DNA from 4 places in the Virgibacillus sp. DJP39 genome. Region 2 is predicted to be linked to each of the others. Evidence: riboswitches for the same ligand, from Rfam matches in the RefSeq annotation. Region 2 holds a riboswitch; each other region holds the start of a gene.

Evidence for each region. Region 2 has a riboswitch for cyclic di-GMP ahead of ACOI1D_RS03620 (hypothetical protein). Riboswitches for the same ligand answer to the same signal wherever they lie in the genome.
Region 1: it holds a riboswitch for cyclic di-GMP, as region 2 does, so the genes downstream of both, ACOI1D_RS09630 (competence type IV pilus major pilin ComGC) here and ACOI1D_RS03620 (hypothetical protein) in region 2, are expected to answer to the same signal.
Region 3: it holds a riboswitch for cyclic di-GMP, as region 2 does, so the genes downstream of both, ACOI1D_RS18125 (hypothetical protein) here and ACOI1D_RS03620 (hypothetical protein) in region 2, are expected to answer to the same signal.
Region 4: it holds a riboswitch for cyclic di-GMP, as region 2 does, so the genes downstream of both, ACOI1D_RS16335 (GGDEF domain-containing protein) here and ACOI1D_RS03620 (hypothetical protein) in region 2, are expected to answer to the same signal.

The regions. Positions count from the first base shown of each region.
Region 1 covers NZ_JBMERP010000023.1:7,312-11,614, reverse strand. Annotated here, with positions in the region: gene ACOI1D_RS09640 (type IV pilus twitching motility protein PilT) at 1-891, shown strand, start outside; gene ACOI1D_RS09635 (type II secretion system F family protein) at 895-2,091, shown strand; cyclic di-GMP riboswitch class II at 2,139-2,221, shown strand; gene ACOI1D_RS09630 (competence type IV pilus major pilin ComGC) at 2,260-2,631, shown strand; gene ACOI1D_RS09625 (prepilin peptidase) at 2,736-3,491, shown strand; gene pilM (type IV pilus biogenesis protein PilM) at 3,504-4,303, shown strand, end outside.
Region 2 covers NZ_JBMERP010000005.1:81,995-86,297, reverse strand. Annotated here, with positions in the region: gene ACOI1D_RS03630 (sensor histidine kinase) at 1-217, opposite strand, end outside; gene ACOI1D_RS03625 (DUF5305 family protein) at 204-1,316, opposite strand; gene ACOI1D_RS03620 (hypothetical protein) at 1,341-1,745, opposite strand; cyclic di-GMP riboswitch class II at 1,806-1,889, opposite strand; gene ACOI1D_RS03615 (DUF1102 domain-containing protein) at 2,060-2,620, opposite strand; gene ACOI1D_RS03610 (signal peptidase I) at 2,899-4,008, shown strand; gene ACOI1D_RS03605 (HAD family hydrolase) at 4,058-4,303, shown strand, end outside.
Region 3 covers NZ_JBMERP010000081.1:11,609-15,911, forward strand. Annotated here, with positions in the region: gene ACOI1D_RS18110 (anti-sigma-I factor RsgI family protein) at 1-633, opposite strand, end outside; gene sigI (RNA polymerase sigma-I factor) at 630-1,343, opposite strand; gene ACOI1D_RS18120 (DUF5667 domain-containing protein) at 1,477-2,229, opposite strand; gene ACOI1D_RS18125 (hypothetical protein) at 2,248-2,760, opposite strand; cyclic di-GMP riboswitch class I at 2,823-2,905, opposite strand; gene ACOI1D_RS18130 (hypothetical protein) at 3,014-3,139, shown strand; partial or broken gene ACOI1D_RS18135 (hypothetical protein) at 3,996-4,303, opposite strand, start outside.
Region 4 covers NZ_JBMERP010000064.1:1,611-5,913, forward strand. Annotated here, with positions in the region: gene ACOI1D_RS16330 (DMT family transporter) at 1-716, opposite strand, end outside; gene ACOI1D_RS16335 (GGDEF domain-containing protein) at 963-1,994, opposite strand; cyclic di-GMP riboswitch class I at 2,058-2,145, opposite strand; gene ACOI1D_RS16340 (DNA topoisomerase) at 2,317-4,303, opposite strand, start outside.

The sequences.
Region 1 (4,303 bases), on a different contig from region 2:
CAGATTGTAAAAGAAATAATTTCAACGGAACTTTGGGATCAACTTGAAACTAACCGTGATTTAGACTTTACATATGGTATTAATGGTGTGTCAAGGTTTCGAATCAACACATTTTTCCAACGAGGTCAATTGTCATTAGCAATCCGAATTGTGCCGAGAACAATACCGACAATTGAAGATTTGGGTTTACCACAAATTGTGAAGCAAATCGTTCAACACCCTCAAGGTCTGATTTTAATTACAGGCCCGACAGGTAGCGGAAAGAGTACTACTCTTGCTGCGATGATAAACTACATGAATAAAACGATGCAAAAACATATTATAACGCTTGAAGATCCAATTGAGTACATGTATAACCATGATAAATCTGTGATTGATCAGAGAGAAATTGGGTTTGACACCACCAGTTTCGCGAATGGATTGAGGTCTAGCTTACGACAGGATCCAGATGTTATCTTGGTTGGAGAAATGCGGGATTTCGAAACGATTTCCACCGCAATTACAGCAGCTGAAACAGGCCATTTGGTATTAGGAACACTACATACTACGGATGCGGTATCAACTATCGAACGTATAATTGACGTGTTTCCACCTAATCAACATGCCCAAATTCAAGTTCAATTAGCATCTATATTAAAAACAGTTATTTCACAACGGCTGTTAGTTACAAAGGATCGAAGGGACAGAGTAGTGGCTACTGAAGTCTTAGTTAATAATTCAGCAGTGAAAAATTTAATCCGAAATGAGAAGCTGCACCAGATACAAAATGTACTGCAAACATCAAAAGAACACGGGATGCATACGCTTGAAATGGACTTGAAGCGGTTACTGCAGGAAAATCGTGTTACTCCAGAAAGTATTGCGCCTTTTTTGCAGGAAAGGAATTTGTAGAGTATGAATTACCAATACACTGGCAAAAAGTTATCGGGACAAAAAATAAGTGGTAAAGTTGAAGCAGACTCAAAGCAAGAAGCAATCCAAACCCTTGAAAAGGATGGACATATCATTATTGATATTGCTGAGACTAAGCCATGGAATAAAGATATCATTCTAAATAGAAAAGTTAAAAATAAAGATTTTGTTATATTTTTAAGACAATATTCAACGCTTATACGAGCTGGAATCTCTCTCTCTGATGCTACAAAAACAATGGTAAAGCAAACAGATAATTACGCTTTACGGGTTGCTCTTACTTCTATTGATAAGCAACTTGATAATGGGAGATCGCTATCAGTTGCTACTGAACAGCATCCGATGGTTTTTCCGTCCTTACTAAGAAATATGATCCACGCAGGTGAAGTGAGTGGTAAGTTAGATGAAATCTTAAATCAGATGGCTGATTACTATGAGAAAGAATACCGGAACAAACAGAAAATAGTATCGGCTGTTCTGTATCCAACTGTAGTCGGGATAATCACACTTTTCTTAAGTACATTTTTGTTAGTCTTTGTTGTTCCACAGTTCGTTAGTATGTTTCGCTCCTTCGGAGAAGAGATACCGATGTTTACACGGATTGTACTTAACTTGAGTAACTTTGCTGCGGCATATTGGTGGATTTTATTTCTATTAATTATAATAGCTACTTTAGTAATTAAATACTTAATGCAATTTGATCGCTTTAATTACCGACTAGATGTGGTGAAGATGAAATTCCCTTTTATAGGGGTCCTGGTACATAAAGGTGCATTAGTTCGTATGCTTCAAACCTTAAGTACCCTATTTAATAGTTCAGTACCAATTCTACAGTCAGTGGAAATCACGGAAAAAGTTGTTGACAACAAAGTTATCCAAGGTATTCTCGCAAAGTCTAGACAATCGTTAGCTGTGGGTGAATCTTTGACTAAGCCAATGAAAGATCACTGGGCATTTCCAGCTCTAGTTGTACAGATGGTCCAAATCGGGGAGAAGACGGGAACATTAGATCATATGCTGATGAAGGCTGCTGAATTTTATGAGGAAGAAGTAGAACAGTTATCTAATAGAATAAAAGTTTTAATCGAGCCATTAATGATTATTGTACTTACCGTTATTGTAGGTAGTATTATCATGGCGGTTGTGATACCAATGTTTTCATTATTTGAAAAAATATAGTAGAAATGGTAGATTTATGTAAGGTTATAGAGTATACTTAATATAGGACTAACGTAGGATGCGTTGATAGATTACCTTTACATAGGGCACTTTGGTAATCAGGAGCAAGTAGTGCAACCGACCAACTAGTTTTATTTTAAAACTAATCTAGTAAAGGGTGGGGTCAACATGTTTGAACGGATAAAGAAACAGATAAAGAGAGAAAAAGGGTTTACATTAGTAGAGCTTTTAGCAGTTATAGCAATTTTAGGTATTATTGTAGCTATTGCAGTTCCGACGATTGGGAATGTTGTAAGTGATGCAAAAGGTGACGCTAAAGATGCAAATAAAGAATTATTTGAGAATGCAGCTAGATTAGCAGATGTTGCTGGTGAAGGCGATGAAACATCATTTAAACTTAGTAAACTAGTAGACTTAGGTTATTTAGAAGAAATTCCTGATGGTTTTAGTGAAAATGATACTGTTGAAAAAGTTAGTAAAGTATGGACCTATACCAGTAGTACTAATACAGTTGAATCGGGTTCTGATACTACCCAATAAACTTAATACTTTAATACAACGTTTCAAAGCCTTGCATTATTTGTTGCAGGGCTTTTTATTCCAACTAAAGAAGTAATTAAGAAGTAGCATAAGGAGTAACAACAATGGACATCACATTAACCATTTTATTTTTCATCCTCGGCCTAGTTTTTGGCTCATTTTTCAACGTAGTAGGTTTACGTTTACCTAAAAATCTCCCATTCGCAAACGATCGTTCGTTTTGTCCTTCCTGTAATCACACACTAGCCTGGTATGAATTAGTTCCTGTATTATCCTATTTAACTCAACTTGGAAAATGTCGACATTGTAAATCTACCATTTCGCCGATCTATCCAGTTGTGGAAATCACCACAGGATTACTGTTTGCGCTTAGCTTTTGGAAAATCGGAATTACTTTTGAGTTAATTATAGGTTTATTACTCGTCTCGATGTTAATGATTATCCTCGTATCCGACATCAAATACATGTTGATACCAAATAAGGTTCTTCTTTTCTTTTTACCATTGTTTATTGTACTACGTTTTTTGCACCCACTAGATTCATGGTTAACATCACTAACTGGGGCAATTGCTGGAGTGGGAATTACTGCCATTATAATTCTCGCTAGTAAGGGTGGAATGGGTGCTGGCGACATGAAATTGTTTGGTATTCTTGGTATCGTACTAGGACTAAATCAGATTTTGCTCGTGTTTTTTCTATCGACTATAATTGGGGCAATTGTCGGCAGTTTGTTATTGCTCTTTAAAATTATCAGCCGCAAACAACCGATACCTTTTGGTCCATACATCGTTGTTGCTGGTTTGGTAGCATATTTTTACGGAGATTTCATCATTAATTGGTACATACAATTTTACATATAAGTAGGTGGTAGCATGGCATTGGTAAAAAGTGGTCGGGTAAATATTGTTATTACAAATCGGGTTCTTCGTTATTCGTATCATAAGAATGCATCATTAGATAGTTTGATAACATACGGGGAATTAGAACTGCCTGAGGGGACTATTATTGATGGCAAAATTGGCAACAAAGCTGTATTGAAAGAACTAGTTGAGCAACTTGTTCAATCCCAGAAATGGAAACGTAAAAAGTTATTCTTTTGTGTGCCTGATGATACAGTTGTAATACGTGAATTAAGTGTTCCTTCTGCTTTACAACCAAATGAAATAAAAGGATATATTAAAACACAAATAGGGAACAGTTTTCACCTCCCTTTCGATAATCCAGCAATAGACTTTGAGCTTCTTGATGGTGGCGAGCAACAAAAGATTTTATTATTTGCGTACCCTAATGATAAGCTTGAACCGTTTATTTCTTTGTTCACACAAGCAGGATTAAGGCCCGAAGCTGCTGATTTTACTTCACTGTCCATTTATCGCTACTATTATAGTAAAGAACATGCGAAAGACAATGATGTGCTTCTTGTAAACTGGAACAAGGATTCCATAGTAATAACCGCCTTCAATCAACACAAAGCTATTTTCACAAGGTATCGGAAACTGGATTTCCCGGTAGAAATAGTAGATGAGATAGTAGCTGATCGACTTATAGCTGATCAAATCATAGAAATAAATCGGATAATTGATTTTTATCAATATAATATTACAAACGGATCATCTAGTATTTCAAGGCTGATAATTGGAGGGGACTTTCCCTTTTTACAACAAGTTAAGAC
Region 2 (4,303 bases):
TATTATGTTCGTACTTTCTATATAGATCGGTTAAGATCAAGGCTGAAATTCCCAGTGAAACTGCCACTCCTGCCTTAAAAATAAATGGTGATTGCGGGCCAAGTATATAAAAGAATGAAGTTAGTAGAAGAGAAATATAGCGATATAAAAATACGAGACGCAATTTACTGCTAGGATTCTTGATTAGTAAACGATAAAAGCGATTAACCTCTTGCATAGGCTTTGTCACTTTCTTCTACTTTTTTTGCACTCCGTATTAATTCTGTTCTACTAGTTTCATAGTTGTACATATAATCCCCATCAACAATGAAATATGCTGCTCCACCGTCTTGATGGTCTTTGCAGCAAAAAATAGGAAGTTCTTTTTCATCAGCAATTTTTATGATCGACTTAAACGTGTCTAGTGTAAAAATCGACTTATCTGCAGTGGTAACTTTTTGAGTGACTGGTATGATTCTGCTTCCATGCTTTTTATTGATTCTTTCCATTTGTGTCAAGGAAGGAGCGTGGCGACTGATTACTAAATCTCTATATGCATAACTAACAGAGATTAGTAACAGAATAAACAATATAGTACTAGCTGTTCGGACTGGAATAAGAGGAAGCGGAACTCCTATTAGTTGAAATGTACTCTTAATTGTTTGAGTCGTGGTAAATGAGGCATTAGATGTAAAAGTTTTCTCACTAGCTAGGTTAATTTCATCATAGGCGTATTGAAATACTAGCCTTTCCTGTGGCTGAATCTCCTCTTCTTTTCCATTAAAGTTAATCGTTCCTTGAATTGTTGGGATCACTTCCAACGCATACTGTTCAGGTCTAACACCGATTTCTTCTTCAACTTGTGTTATAAACGTTTTGAGTTTTGCAATGTCTATTGTATAAGCATTATCGACAATTGATAAATCTTTCCCTGTTTGTTCGAAGTATTGTTTTTCTTCCAATGGGAACGTTCTCTCCCATAGCTCTCCTGCTTTCACTAGTAACTTTACTTCGTGTGTTCCTTTTATCGTTAAAGGATTTTCTGATTTTACTGTAGTTTTTAAGTCGAAAGGTATAGCTGTTGTCACCTTTTTGAAAATTGTATCGCCAACCTCGATTGTACCGCCGTTTGGGTTAAGTACATTAGGTGTAACGGTGGCCTTATAATCATACGTTGTTTGAAACTGTGCAGTATTGTCATTAATTTGGTTCGTAATCGTTGTAGGCTGTAGAAAGGAATAAACGGAAACAGAAGCTGAGATAATTAATAATGTGACAAGGCTAAACATAATTTTCTTGTTTTCTCGATTTAATAGATTTCTTATGATCTTAATCATTTCTATTACCCCTTTTATTTTTCTCTATTTGATATCTGGTATTGTTGATTTAATTACTGCGCTACCATTATTCCAATTTGTTGTTACCTGAATTACCTTTCCGGTTAATTTATTTGGATCTCCGGTAATATTAAATGGTTGAACTGCACCAGGGCTGATAAAGTGAGATCCTTTTTTTCCTAAATCAACAATTTCATGGTCAAATTCTCCACTAACCTCAATTCGTTCTATTTTAATTGTTGAGCTTGTGTTGTTTGTTACTACAAATTGTTTACTATTCGTGTAGGTTATTGCGACCAATGCATTCTCCTCAGAGACCACTGATAGTTTTGTGTTATTCTTTACCTCGGCTGTTGTAAAACTAGTGGTATGTAGAAGTGAAATTGTTGCAGTGATAAAAAGCATCGTCAGCGAAATCATAAATTTCATTTTTCATCCTCCTAAAAAAGTTCATAATAAAAGCCTAATCAAACTGAACAAATTGTCCAGTTCTAATCAGGCCGGTTGCACCACTAACTCCATACGTCCCTGGTGCCCACATATAGGACGTATATCACAGTTTCCTAGTAATCCAGTTATTATCATAGTTAATTATAACTAGATTGTGGTGGATATTATGTCAGATAGTGTACAATGATTGGTTCTAATTTTGCCGAATAGTGGGTAGTTATGTCTTATCCGTATGATAAGGAAATCAAAAACATCCCTAAATTCAATTTAGGGATGTTTTAAAAAAACTTATATTACTTGGAGACTTTGCTGGCATCAACGATTAAATCGAAGTCTCTTTGACCTTCATGTTTATTTGAACCTTGCATAGATTCTAATTTAAGATCAATCTGTCTTTCTTCGTTAGGTTCAAGTACAAAAGTATATTCTCCATCCCCTGAACTATACATTCCATTTATTCTAGTCCAAGAGTCTTCAGTACTTTTTAAATAAGTGTTAATTCCTGCAATACCAACTTTAGGGTTAGTGCTTACAGAAACATTTATTGCGTGTTCAGAATTATTTTTAACTGTAAATAACTCGTCCCAAGTGTAATCACTATTGTTTTGAACGCCAAAGTCGTCACCATTATAACCTTTGTCCAAGTCAATAATTAGTTTATCTGCACCAGCTGTATTGTAAAACGATGCATTGTGTTCGTCACTTGCTGAAAGTGCTAAGAGCGATTCGTTTGTATTTTTAACATTAAACGACATGCCACTCGTTACACTAGCAGTCGTAAATGACATCGCTGCCATCACGCTGGAAAGAGCTAGTAGTAAAACTACCATTAATAATCCTTTTTTCATTTTCATTTATAATTCCTCCTAGAATTTTTTCGGCATATCGCCGTGTTTTGTTGATAAACCAAGTATAGGTGGTTTATCGGTTGATATCGTCACTCTTAAGTGGGCTTATTAAATATCATTTGTCTACTTTATTAATCTACTATTTACTAGATTTACTACTACTTTTTTCTTTTGTCTGCTACTTAAGTTTATGGAAGGGTATACTTTTGTACCAGATGAATTCTACTTTAGAGGGCTTAATTTGATATAGATTTACAATAAAATAGAGGAAAGGAGTTGTATCTATGAAGGTAGTTTCGAGAATAATAAATGTTGTTCTAGTAATAGTAGTCTTATGTTCATTAGTCGCAGCTATTGGATCAGCTATTACAAAAGAACCTATGTTACTTACTGTTATCCGTTCAAACAGTATGCACCCTGTTTGGGAACGGGGGGACATGGTCATCATTGAAAATTTAAAAGAAGAGAAAACTATACATAAAGAAGATATTATATTTTTTAAAACAGAAGAAGGGAGTCTTTCAAAACAGGGCTGGATCGCTCATCGTGTAATGAGTGGGAGCCGTGAAGAAGGGTTCATTACAAAAGGTGATGCCAATAAGTATACAGATCAAAGTTCCGATGGTACTGTACCTATTAAACAGGAGTGGGTTGCAGGGAAAGCAATAACGATTGGAGAAACACCAATTGTTATTCCGAAAATTGGCTACTTATCGTTGTGGGCGGAAAAGTTTCAAAGCAATCCGTTATTAATACCAGTAATCGCATTGGTTCTTGCAGGACTAATTGCCTTCGGGGAAATTAAGTTTACAAAAAAGCGTAAAAAGAAGAGTCAGGGGATGGAATTACAGCTGATTTATATAGTGGGTGGATTAACGATTGCAGTTATTATGGGTGGAACAATGCTTACTTCTGGACAGAACCTCGGTTTGGCGTACCAGGTATCTGACAAAAGCCAGGGAGTAATAATGGGGAGTGATGTCGGGATCTTAAAGGTGGGCGATAAGGTTTCGCGTCCATTGTCGGAGCTTAGCAATAATGGTGCTTTTCCATTAATCGGAACCATTAATACGAGTGACAAGCAGATTGAGTTGAGTCATGAAAGGGTGATTCTATCAAAAGGGGAACAAATAAAATCCACCTATACAGTTAAAGCTGAAATTCCAGGGAAATACGAATCATCTATAAGGGTAGGATTGTTTTATCCATTTTTGCCAGCATCGCTAATCTATTTCCTCTCGGAGCAAAGTTATTGGTTAGCGCTCGTCTCGGTTTCACTAGTGCCAGGATTACCTTTGATGGTTTATCCGTTTGTTAATGGAAAGATGAGAAGGAAAACAGCTAAGCTATTAAGAAGGAAAAAAAGAAAAATACAGAGTTCATTGCCATTCTAGTGTACATCCCCTTAATGCAGCATTATAGTTGATGTAGAGGTGATAGGAAATGGCAGTTGTAACAGTTGATTTCGATGGTACCCTTTACCAAGGGAATTCGTTTAAGGTTATGTTTCAAGCGGCAAAAAAGGAGTTCGTCTTTAAGCAGTGGGTTGTTGTTGGTGCAGGGATTGTAAAAGCTACAGTTTCTGGCTTACTTAATGGAAAAAATGCTTTTCGATTACAATTTTTCAGGGCCTTTGCACAATCGTTTAAGGGAAAAACATCCCAGGAATTAGATGATTTTTTTGTAAAA
Region 3 (4,303 bases), on a different contig from region 2:
ATTCATCGATACGTCCGCTCTTTTGGCTTGGTCATAGAATTCCTTTGGTTCATTGAATACCAGTACATCCGCAACAATGTTCTGACGTTGAAGTTGAGTTTGGATCACTTCTGTTAGATCACGTTCAGAAAGGGCATCAGAGTCACTAGTTACCTTCACAATGGTAGTCTCGATTCTTCCTTTTTCTTCTGTCGTTAAAAAGCCTTTTGAAATCGACTCGGATATAATAAGATTAACCACTTGATAGAAGTCTAAGCCTTCTAATTCGATGGAGTTGACGATTTGTTTCCCATCGGTATTCAAAGCCAAAAGTTTTATCACGTTTAAATCCTGGTCTAAATGAGCCTCAATACTCGGATTAATATCAGTGGCTGCTATATAGTGAGTCTCGGAATGATTTTGAAGCACTCCATAAGATAAAAAAGCGATAAACAAAATAGCCACCATTGCTATAGTAGATACAAACTTGAAAGGAAGAGGCTGTGTCTTCGCTGAACACATCATCCTTTCACCCATCATCGGTACGTCATGTTCAGTTCGCCGTATATTTTTAAACGTGCCATCATCACAGAGAAGGACATATTCGTTCTCTGTCACTTTGGTCACGACACCTTCAATTGTATGTTTTTTCATATTTTCACACTCCCAGGCCCGACTTGAACAAACGTTGAAAGCTGTCTCCATTCCGGATGTAGTTGAATCATAATGATCGTAATCAAGTACTTTCGGTGTCGCTCGATTGATTTTTGCCGGTGCCCTGTCCTTTTGGTAAAAGAAGCTACAGGAAATACATTTTTCTCAACTAATCCATCTACTAAATCGCGATGTTTGATAAATTCAGAAGCTATTTCCATAACGTTGATTCGAGTTTTACGATGTTTCGGGCTTTGACTCTCCAACTCCTCAAATGAAATGTTAAACTTACCCAGTTTTTCATCGAGTTCTAAAATTTCTTCCACGAGGGCTGAAGTACTGGTCGATTGTTGGTACGACTCTAGAGACGCTTTCATTTCAGATCGATCATGTTCTAACTGATTGTCATCTGAAATAGGGTACAAATGACGTTTTTCTTTTCGGAAATAGTCAATTAGATCCCGTTGAATTAATAGATATACATAGTTTAGAAAGGTACGCCCTTTATCGTATTCAAATGTGTCTATTGCACGGTTAAAAGCAATCAGTCCAATACTGCTCTCATCACTGCTCCATGTCACATATCGTTTACAAATATGTCCAACAACGTTAATTATATATGGTTTATAATGCCGAATTAATCGTTCTCTTTCTATATCATTACCTTTTTTTATTTCTATCAAAGTTGCTTTTAACCTCGGCATTTCCATGATGTCCCTCCTTATAGAACCACTTAAAACACAAAAAGTTCTCTACTATATATCGGAGGTATATGGTTTTTAATAAAGGATAGCAACCATTTTTAATATGGATTACTATCCTTTATAGTTTCTTTTCCAATTGTTATGGTCTACCTGATATCTCTTCTTGTTTCCCTTTAGCTTCTTCTTGTTTCTCTTCTGCTTTTGCTTGTTCTTCTTCTTGTTTCGCTTGTGCTTCTTCTTGTTTCTCTTCTGCTTTCGCTTGTGCTTCTTCTTGTTTCTCTTCTGCTTTCGCTTGTGCTTCTTCTTGTTTTTCTACTGCTTTTGCTTGTGCTTCTTCTTGTTTTGCTTGTGCTTCTTCTTGTTTTTCTACTGCTTTTGGTTGTGCTTCTTCAGCTTTTTTAAGAGCTGCTAAGAATTTTTGCTCGGACTTTTGTTGATTCTCTAATGCTTTCGTAATACCTGCCTTCGCTTCTTCTGGAAGATCTTCGCGCTCTAGAAGTGCTTTTAGGTTTTCTGAACGTTTTTGACTATTTTCAACTACAATTTCTTCAACTGCTGATGTGTCTTCTCCAGCTTCTTTTGCTGCTTCAAGATCTTCTTCACTCTGTTTCACATGTTCTTCATAATCTTCTAGCAACTCTTCTGCCTTTTCTTCATTGCCTTCCTCAAAGGACAATTCTGCTTCATTTATTCGATCATCCGCATATTCATCTTGAAGAAGTGCTTTTTCACTATTTTCTTCAGTTAACTCATATTCTGCTTCCTCCATTACACGAGAGGTATCATAGAGATCTGAACTCGGATCAACAACTGATTTATCCTCAGCTGCATAAACATTCCCTGCAAATAATAAAAGTAGACCAAATGTAACACTAAATATAATCGTTTTCATTGTAATTCCACCTTTTTCTTAAAAGTATAGTACGCTTTGTTTAAATTTCTCTATCATTGCTTGGTTTATTTCATAATCTTCAAGAGGGGTCATAAAAATCAAAATTCCAACTTGTTCCTCTCCACTATTCAAATAAATATCTGTTCGAATGCTTTCTTTTCGGTTCGATTTTAATGAAAGATATCGCTCAGCCTCCTCAATCGCCTCGCTATTTCCAAACGATGCTTTCAATTCACTTTTGATATCATCTAATGACTTTTCATTCGAAATAGACGTTAAAATGGCTTTCACATTCCCATTTTGAAACATAATATTTTCTTTGTTTTTACTGGAGTTGTCTTGCTGTTGCCAACCTGGTGTTTCGATAACCCTAACTGTTTCGCTTTCATATAGGTAGTTCTGTTCCTCTTGTTTCTGTTCGGTATTATTTTTTTCATTTGGCTGTGCGCCTTCATTTCCACCATTTTGGCAAGCTCCTAATACGAATAAAATCATAAAAAATAATAGTATTACGCTTGTCCTGTTTTTCAACCTGTCACCTCCGTCCATTTCCTTATGACTTTAGTAAAGAGAGGGGTTTATAGCATTGGTCCGATGGCAGCTGGCTGACATAGAAAATTCCTTAGCCCCTTTAGCTTTGCGTAATCATCTTTCAATGATTTTGCCTTTCTCTCTATCTCACTTATCTATACGTACGCTTGTTTAAAATTTTGGGGGGGACGGACAAAATTTTAAAATATTATTACTACATTGGGCAATTAAGAAACTTACGCATATTAGTTTGATGACGGAAGCACAAAATGACCTAGCAGCAATCACGATAAAGGTTGGGTCATGGGGGCATGAAATCTACAATGGAGTTTTATACACATGTCTCCAAAAAGATAAAAAGACGCTTCCGTCAAAGTGAAAAACTTTGTACGAAAGACGCCATTTCTAATATAAATAGAAAATAAATGTTATTTTTTTGTGTATTTTTTAGCACGGGTGAAAAATGAACCAAAGCATTGATTTAACAGAGTTTGATGATGTATTCTACATCATGCCGCCCATATAATAACCATTAGAATACATAAAAATAGTTAACAAAAACCCTATTAAAACAACGTTAATGATTTTTACTTACGCATATAGAAATACGATATTAAAACTTTTCGGTCACTTTTCGGATACTAAAATAAAAGGATTTGAAACAAATAGAAGAGGTATTCTGTATGGATACTTTGTATTAAACCAATATAACGAATACATACAATCTATTGTTTTGTTTATATAAAGGGTGATTAATTAGCATATAAAAATGAAGAAGAGCTAGACCCTAGACCAAGGATTTTTAAAATCAAAGCAATACTAGAAATAGAAGGCAAAAAGGATATTATTGACTTAATAACTAGAGAGATCACTCTTAAAACAACTCATTGATAAATAAAAAAGGGGTGATAATATGCAGACTGCTACAATGATTATTTCAGGCGTTGCAATAGCCATTAGCATTGTAACGATTGTCATTTCATTAAAAACAAGGGCGAAAACTAAATAAAGCAAGTTTTTTAACTAGTGTAGGAATTCGTCAATTATATTTTTTCTCCCCTTTAAAAAGAACCTCCCATTGCAACTGGTGTGAAATTCTGAAACATCTGTTAGGTTATTTCTTTACCCACATTTTGTTTATAATATAATGAATTTAACTCTTCCAATTTGATTCCTTAATTTATTCCTCACCACTAGAAGGTCCAATTCTCACTAAATCACCTATAACAATTTAGTCATTCAAATCCATAATATTCATTAGCTTTTTCAATAATCTTTTCTTTGAATTTATCTGGAGAGTCTCTTATAATATTTTCAATTAATTTTTCTTTAAACTCTTGCTCACTTAAGTTCAATTTTTCAACTAAAAGAACTGTAAGAGTGTTTAATCTCGCATCATTGAAATACGTTTCTATATTTTCTTCATCAAAAGGTTGATCGCTAGAATAAAGAAAACTTAGTTGAAAAATGTTTATACAAGTCCCTAATAAAGATACTGAAAATAATACTGTAAACAATAGTCCGTAAGATAACAAAAAGCATA
Region 4 (4,303 bases), on a different contig from region 2:
GATGCATCCACGTAACGAATGTTTTCATTCCAAATTAATGTGGCAATACCATGAACAGCAATAGTGGTCCCGATTAAGAAAACCCAATCCCCACTATCCGCACTAATTCTTATCGGATTATCTAACGTAAAAGCAAAGGGAATGGAAACTGCTAATCCAATAATATAGGAATATAAAGCCATTGTCAGCGGATCAATTCGCCTAGAAAGTACTCTGGTAATAATAATCATAACAGCAAAAGAAATCATTGTCAGAACTATCCATAGCAGTCCCTCATTAACATAAATAGAGGTGAATCTTCCTTTTGTTACTACAATATAAATTCCAATTATTGCAACAATCGACCCCATTATCATACGTAGCGTTATACTCTCTTTTAAAAAAACACCAGCTAAAAAGCCCGTTAAAATAGGAGCAATCGCTAAGATTAATGCCGAGATAGTTGTGTCAGCTGTTTGTAATCCATAAAAAAAAGACCACTGATTGATAAACACACCAACCACACCAAGGCAAAGTAGCGGAAACCAAGAATCTCTGTCCACTCGTTTAAAACCTTTCCTATAAAAAGAAATACCGACTAACAACAACACAACAACTACCAATCTTAACATCGTTAGCATATTTGGAGAGAAATCCTGCACTAAAATTTTCCCGAAAATAAAATTGCTTCCCCACATGACAATACAAAACGTCAACCATGAATATGCTTTTAGCATTTAAATCTATTCCTTTCAATACTTGCTAAACTAAATTAATTACTCAATAGTATCAACAATACAGCAAGGTATCCATGAAAAGACCTAAAGTAAACCACATTCGATCAATAAAGAACTCGGCTTATCGCCAAGCTTTAATCGTAGAAATCTTAGATGCACTTATGCGAAAGAAAAGTTCTTCACCGCAAAAAAAGAGCCCATTTTACGAACTCCATCTTGACTGTTTTTACAAACCTATATTAAAATCTAAACACTCTTCACCATATTTCTTCCCTCTTGCTTAGCTTTATATAAAGCTCCATCAACCCGATTGATTAGCGATTCAGCAGTATCACCTTGTATTACTGACTCTACACCAAAACTTGAAGTAGCTTGCCCAACTTCATCAAACAGATGACCCTCAATTGTTAACCTCAATAGCTCGGCTAGTGCAACTGCCTCTTCCTTCGTTCGCTGCTGACATATGATGATGAACTCCTCTCCTCCCCAACGTCCAAAATTATCATTTTTTGACAGATTTTTAAGGACTAGCAAGGTGACATCTTTTAAAATTGCATCTCCAGTTATATGTCCATATCTATCATTTATTCTTTTAAAATGATCTAAATCAAAGAAGATTACAGAAAATCCATGATCTACCGGTTCCTTATTCATTAAGTATTGATCCAGCCATTTGTAGACCATCGTTCTGTTGCCGATTCCTGTTAACGTGTCCTGATATGCTATTTTCTCTAACAACTCTGATTCCGTAAAGGCACGTATAATATGTCTGGCAAAAAATAAAAAGATGATATAAACCAGTATTGCGAATTGATATTGAACAAGAGATGCATGTCCAGCATAAGGGATGTTACTCCAATTCATGATAACCATTATTAATGTTAAAGACCAAAGAATAATGGAGTAAGTGGCGCCTTTTGCATTTCTTAATGTAATAAAAATATACACATATAAAAGTGGTGTCCATAATGACGCATCACCAGTTGTAATTGCATTATTTAATGCCATCTTAACGTGAATTACCTCATAGGATTTTGAAAGATGTAAAATGCTAATTAAAATCAAATTAGCAATTTCCACAAACCTTAAATAAACATTTACATATAAAAACAACCATGTTATTAGAAACCAGCCAATTAAAATTGGTAATACAACCAGATTGAATGGATCCTGGTTCCAGAATACAAGCTCAGAAATTAGTGCAAGTAGAATTATGGGAAGAATCCATAAATATAATGTTCGTTTAAATTTTTCAAATTTATTTAACCCGGCAGACAAGCAAAACACCTTCTCCCCAAAAAAATAAAGACTAATCGTTACCGAAGCGTCCTTCTTTCTGGAATCGGTAACTGGCTAGCATATTCTTATTAAGAACTTAGCCCCTTAGCTTTGCGCAGTCCACTTTTCAGTGAATTTGCCCTTATTTTTTATAACATATGGAATTTAAGAATATGATTTTAATAATCTATTCCCGTCTAATCTAATCTAATTTAATCTGATTTAATTTAATTTAATTTAATTTAATTTAATCTTAACTAGTACTATTATCCTATTAACCATTTCCATTTACAAGTAGTTTGTACATTTAATCTCGACAAATCTACTTTTTAAACTCCATTTTCCAGCTAAAATAATCATTCGCTGGATTCTTCTCATATCGCAAATAGGCATCAAACTTGTTCCCTTTTTTACTTGCCAGGCCCTTTACAAATGCATTTCCGCTGCTTAACAAAGACTTTACCATGGTTTTTGTGGGTTTCTTTTTCATCGTTGCCAGGTATTTGTCATTTTTCCAAATGACAAATTTGCAGCCGCTCTTCCAATTGGTACAACCAAATCCTTTTCTTCCCTCAATAATCATCCCTTCACATTGAGGACATTTTCCAAGGGGTTCTACAGAAATTTTTGTTGAAGCAATTTCGTTAATAATCCCTGCTTCATCCACTCTAATAGTTTCTACAGATTTACGTGTAAAATCAAATACCACGCGTAAAAACTCATCCTTAGTTACAGAGCTTTTTTCAATATCTGATAGCGTTTTTTCCAATCGTCCCGTGAACTCCAAATCAAATAACTCACTTACTGGAAATGTTTCTACTAATTTTGTTCCAAGTGCTGTACATATTAAATTCTTATTTTCTGCAGTGATATAGCCTACATCCTTAAGCTTCTTCATGGTTTCTGCTCTAGTGGCTGCCGTTCCTATACTAAATCCCGTTAACACTCCACCCATAATTTCTTCCACGTCTTCTTCTTTAACACTTTTTCCGCATGTTTCCATTACGCGAAGCAGGGTTCTTTCTGTATGGCTTTTCGGTGGTTTTGTGACATGGGTTGAAACTTCGGAATCTTTGACAGTAACACTATCATTTTTTTGCACAATTGGTAAAAGTGTATCCTTAGATTGGGTGCTTTCAACCTTTTTCCACCCCTCAACCAGTTGTACTTTACCTTTAGAATGAAATAATCCTTTTCCTTCCATGCTTGCAACCTTTGTCTGTAACTTTGTTTCTTCATAGATCGCAATCGGCATGAACTGCATAATAAACCGATTTTTAATGGCAGTATAAACCAATTGCTGGTCTGCAGTTAGTCGGGATGGTTTCATATATGTAGGAATAATCGCACTATGACTTTCAACTTTCGCACTGTTAAATACACGTTTTGACTTTATGAATTTAATTTCATCTTGGTAAGGTAAACCTTCTGAGAGTGTCTTTAATACATTCGCTGCTTTACCTACTAAACTGTCATCCAATGCAGTACTAGCCGTACGGGGATATGTAATGAATTTTTTTTCATAAAGTGATTGCGCAACCTTTAGTACCTTATCGGAAGTCCAACCATTATATTTACTTGTAATATATCCCTGTAGATTAGACAAATTGAACAAAAAAGGTGGAAACTCTTTCTTTTTCTCAACCTGTTTATCAATAATGGTTGCTGACTGATTAGCGAGTTGTTCATGAAGTAACTCTAAAGATTTCTTCTCTTTAAATTTTTCCTTCTTACCTTCCATATATGTACCTTGATAAACCAGGTTATCTTCTGTTTGGAATGTTGCAGTCAGCTTGTAGTAGTCTTCTGGGACAAACTTTTCTATTTCTTTATCCCGATCATAAATGATTTTTAATGTCGGTAGCAAAACTCTTCCTATATTCAAAGCCTTCCCACTGCCTTTTTGATATTTCAACGTTGCTGCAGAAGTTAAATTAATCCCTATAACCCAATCAGCCCACTGTCTGCTAATCCCGGCATCCTGAAGTGGCTGCATCGCTTCATTTGGCTTCATTTGTTCGATCCCTTTACGGACTTCATCCGGCGTCCACTCATTGATTAACAATCTGAAAACGGGTTTATTGGGTTTTAGATTGTTAATAATACTGTCACCAATAACTTGTCCTTCACGATCATAATCACAAGCAGAAACAATTGACTCGACATCCGGTCTTCTCATTAAAGATTGAATAATCTTCAACTGTTTTCTCGCTCCACCATCAGCTTTATCCCTATTGCGAGGGTCTGTTTTCACTTTGTACTTAAATTCATCCGGTATGAATGGAAAATTGTCCATCTTCCATCTAGCC